Regions from separate parts of the Cupriavidus sp. PET2-C1 genome, predicted to be linked through region 2. Evidence: riboswitches for the same ligand, from Rfam matches in the RefSeq annotation. Region 2 holds a riboswitch; the other holds the start of a gene.
The links. Region 2 has a riboswitch for glycine ahead of ACX12D_RS21075 (D-amino acid dehydrogenase). Riboswitches for the same ligand answer to the same signal wherever they lie in the genome.

Region 1 (2,197 bases), on a different replicon from region 2:
GACCTTCTGATGGGCGCGCAGCACGCCGCCTTTTTCGCGCAGGATCAGCCCGACGAACTGCTGGGCCTGGCCGCCGGCGACCAGGGCCGCCTTGCCGGTGAAGTCGCGTTCGCTTTGCAGGTCCACGGTCCAGGCCAGGCCGGCATTGAGCGGCGAGGTGTGGATATCCATGTCCTGGCCGTACAGGTTCATGCCGGCCTCCAGGCGCAGCGTGTCGCGCGCGCCCAGGCCCGCCGGGCGCACGCCCTCGGCGACCAGCTTTTCCCACAGGCCAGCCACATTCGCAGCGGGCACCACCAGTTCGAAACCGTCTTCACCGGTGTAACCGGTGCGCGCCACCATGACTTCGCCCAGCGCGGGATCCTGCACGACCAGCGCATTGAACGGCTTCAGGGCTTCGCTGGGTTGCGTGGAGGGGAAGGCGCTCCAGACCTTGGCGCGGGCGTTCGGGCCTTGCACGGCGACGATAGCCAGCGGCTCCACGCCTTCGGGCGCGTTGTCGCCGCGGCGTGGGGTGATGGCCACGCCACTGCCGGTGGCGGCATTGCGTGCCGCGATCCACTGGATGTCGTCATTGGCCGTACCGGCGTTGACCACCAGGCGGAAGTCGTCCTCGGCGAAGAAATAGACGATCAGGTCGTCGATGACGCCGCCCTTCTCATCCAGCATGCAGGAGTACAGCGCCTTGCCCGGCGTTTGCAGCTTGTCGACGTTGTTGGCCAGAAGGCCGCGCAGGAAGGGGCGCACATTGGCGCCCTTGAGGTCGACCACGCACATGTGGGAGACGTCGAACATGCCGGCATCGCTGCGCACGGCATGGTGTTCCTCGATCTGGGAGCCGTAGTTGACCGGCATGTCCCAGCCGCCGAAGTCGACCATGCGGGCGCCGAGTGCGCGGTGGATGGCGTTGAGGGGCGTGGCCTGGAGCGTCATGGAATCCTCGGGGGAAGGCAAATCTCGGTTCGAAAACGAAAAAGGGCCATCCGCCGCAGGATTCGGCGCGCCATAGCGCTGCCAGATCCGCTGCGGCGGATGACCCCTCTGTCCTCGATACCTGAGAGATTACAAGGCGGGATCCCAATTGCTGGAAACCCTAGCCTTGCGCGCCCCTTCGGTGGGCACGCTCACCAATGCCGTCGACGGATCGATCAGTGGCGGGTGCCGCTCTCCAGAGTACGGCGTGCATCGTGTGCATGTTGCAAGCCGATCCAACCAGTCCATGGTGCCTGAGAGTTTTCGGGTGATACCCCTTCGGCGGCGCAAGATCTGCGCGCTCTCCCGGTCGGATGCGCGCAATTTACGGGAGCTCCCAGGCTTTGTCAACGCGGTCCGCGCCGACCCCGGCGCCATCGGAACGGCGCAAGGGCCGGGCGGCTCGCCTACCTCCTGCGAGGGTTGTCGGTCGTGACGTTACCGATCACGCCGCCAACCGCGGCGCCGCCGAGCGTGCCCAGTGCATCACCGCCGGTCAGCACCGCGCCGCCGACCGCGCCCACGCCGGCGCCGATCGCGGTGTTACGTTGCTTGGGAGTCATGTCGGCACAGCCGGCCATGCTCGCTACCGCGATACCGATCAAGGCGACCTTGCCCAGGGATTGCAGGGTTTTCATGATTCGCTCCAATGTATCGTGACATGCATCCGGCACGGAGCGCACACGTGCGGACATGTAAGTTAGACGGTGCCGGCATGCCCATGGATCCGGACCTTACGAAGTGTTACCTCCTCCCTGCCGAGCCACTTTCATTGCCGCAAAGGCGCCTCGGCCGCGTGTTAGCATCCACCCTCCGCCCAGCCAGCGCGCGCCTCCACGCTGCACATCCGTCACTTCCCGCCACGCATGACCCACGGACTCAACCCTGCCCAATCCGAAGCCGTTCGCTACCTCGACGGCCCCTGCCTGGTGCTCGCCGGCGCCGGCTCGGGCAAGACCCGGGTGATCACGCAGAAGATCGCCCACCTGATCGAGGACAAGGGTTTCCAGCCCAAGCACATCGCAGCGGTGACCTTCACCAACAAGGCCGCCAAGGAGATGCAGGAGCGGATCGCCAAGCTGATGGAAGGCAAGACCACGCGCGAGGGCAAGCGCATCCCCATCAAGCAGATCACGGTGAGCACCTTCCACTCGCTGGGCGTGCAGATCCTGCGCGCCGAGGCCGAGCACGTGGGCTTGAAGCCGCGCTTCTCCATCATGGACTC
Region 2 (2,197 bases):
CGCCTGGCTTTGCGCGTCGTTCAGGTTGACGGTGATCGAATAGCCCTTGACCGGATAGATGTTGACGCGGTCGCCAAGGCTGGCCGCCAGCGCCCGGCTGGCCGTGCCGGCACAGACGACCACGCCGTCGAACATGCGCGATTCGGCCTGCTGGCCGTCGCTGCTGACGATGGTGACCTGCCGGCCATCGGTGCTGACCGACTGGACATCCTGGTTGTACAGGCAACGCACGCCCAGGCGGTCGATGGCCGCGGCCATGCCGCTGGTGAACTTGTGGATGTCGCCAGTGGAGTCGCTCTGGGTGAAATAGCCGCCGTAGTACTGCCCGGCCAGGGTCGGCTCGATGGCGCGCATTTCTTCCGGCGTGACAGCGTGGCGCTCCAGCCCGCCCTCGGCCAGCAGCTTGGACACCCTGCCGGCATGCTCGAAACCCGCCTTGTCGCGATAGATATGGAGGATGCCTTCCTTCTTCAGGTCGAAATCGATGCCTTCGGCCGCCGCCCAGGAGAACAGGTGGTCGCGCGCGGCAATCGCCAGGCGCGTGGTCTCGATGGTGTTCTTGCGGTAATGGGGAATGGCGGCGATGAACTCGGCGAACCAGGACAGCTTGTGCCAGCTCGGGCGCGGGTTGACCAGCAGCGGCGCATCGCTCTTGAGCATCCACTTGATGCCCTTGAGGATGGTGGACCAGTGTGTCCAGACTTCGGCGTTGGAAGCGGAAAGCTGGCCGCCGTTGGCGAACGAGGTTTCCATGGCGGCATAGCGGTGCTTTTCGAGCAGGGTGACCGAGAAACCGCGTTTGGCGAGCGCGTAGGCAGTGGTCACGCCGGTGATGCCACCACCGATAACGGCAATTGTTTTCATCTCTATGGTTCCAGGACGTCGGATGGGAGCCTCTTGCGCGGCATGCGCAAAAGACGCCCCCTCTGTCCTTGACCTGAGAGATTCACGATACGCCACTTTGGGGTGGCGGGGATCGCTTGCTCCTTCGGTACCGCCGGCTGACGAGCGCCGGGGTTCTTCAGAGTTCAAACGTGATACCGGTCCTTTTGCCTGAGAGTTTCCGGGGCGGTTGCTCCTTCGGCGCTGCCCGGCGCTTGGCCAGGCAGTCTCTCCCGATATCACTTTGCATGCCGCCGGGTAATACCAGGTGGCATGGCTCGGAACTTTAGCACTAGTCTGACTGCCTGGGGAAGTTCCCTGCGGGTTCAGGCCACGAATTTCAGCGGGCCGGCACCGGCGCGAGGGACTCGTGCGGCGTGGCGGTGCGCTGCGCGGCCTTGTGCACCATGGTGTAGGCATAGTCCACGCCCATGCCGTAGGCGCCCGAGTGTTCCTTGACCAGCTTCATCACGGCGTCATAGGTGTCGCGATGGGCCCAGTCGCGCTGCCATTCGAGCAGCACCTGCTGCCAGGTCACCGGCACCACGCCGGCCTGCACCATGCGCTGCATGGCGTAGTCGTGCGCTTCCTTGCTGGTGCCGCCGGAGGCGTCGGCCACCATATAGATCTCGTAGTCGCTGTCGTGCATCGCGGACAGCGCGAAGGTGGTGTTGCAGACCTCGGTCCACAGGCCGGCCACGATGATCTTCTTGCGGCCGTTGGCGGCCAGCGCGTCGCGCACCTTCTGGTCGTCCCACGAGTTCATCGAGGTGCGTTCCAGCGTCTGCTGGCCGGGGAATACGTCAAGCAGTTCGGGGTAGGTGTAGCCGGAGAAAGACTCGCTCTCCACCGTGGTGATGGTGGTGGGGATATTGAAGATCCTGGCCGCCTTGGCCAGCCCGACGGCGTTGTTTTTCATCGCCTGGCGGTCCATCGACTGCACGCCGAAGGCCATCTGCGGCTGGTGGTCGATGAAGATCAGCTGGCTGTTTTGCGGGGTCAGGACTTCGAGCTTGGCGTTGGTCATGATTTCTCTCTCCTTGGCTACTTGGCTATTTGGCAACTTGGCTACATGGTTGAATTATTTAGAACGTCGTCGTTGGCGTCGATCCGTCCATGGGTTGAACTTTATGGCAGAGCCGGCCGTCGATGTGATGAATCCGTCGGATAAGTTGTTCAATTTTATTGATCTATATTTTGAGGCACCAGGCGATGCGCCACAGACGCCACGCCGCGCGAGACTCACAGCCGTAGCGAGCGCACAGCCGCCGCGATATCGGCAGCGGCGTTGACCACGACCTGCTGATAGCCAGCG

Region 1: another riboswitch for glycine. It lies ahead of gcvT (glycine cleavage system aminomethyltransferase GcvT); the one in region 2 lies ahead of ACX12D_RS21075 (D-amino acid dehydrogenase).

What each region holds. Positions count from the first base shown of each region.
Region 1 is NZ_CM137259.1:4,196,597-4,198,793, reverse strand. It holds gene gcvT (glycine cleavage system aminomethyltransferase GcvT) at 1-933, opposite strand, end outside; glycine riboswitch at 1,032-1,182, opposite strand; glycine riboswitch at 1,204-1,291, opposite strand; gene ACX12D_RS19070 (glycine zipper 2TM domain-containing protein) at 1,380-1,610, opposite strand; gene ACX12D_RS19065 (UvrD-helicase domain-containing protein) at 1,839-2,197, shown strand, end outside.
Region 2 is NZ_CM137260.1:236,835-239,031, reverse strand. It holds gene ACX12D_RS21075 (D-amino acid dehydrogenase) at 1-864, opposite strand, end outside; glycine riboswitch at 1,032-1,128, opposite strand; gene ACX12D_RS21070 (hydrolase) at 1,223-1,909, opposite strand; gene ACX12D_RS21065 (PqiC family protein) at 2,125-2,197, opposite strand, start outside.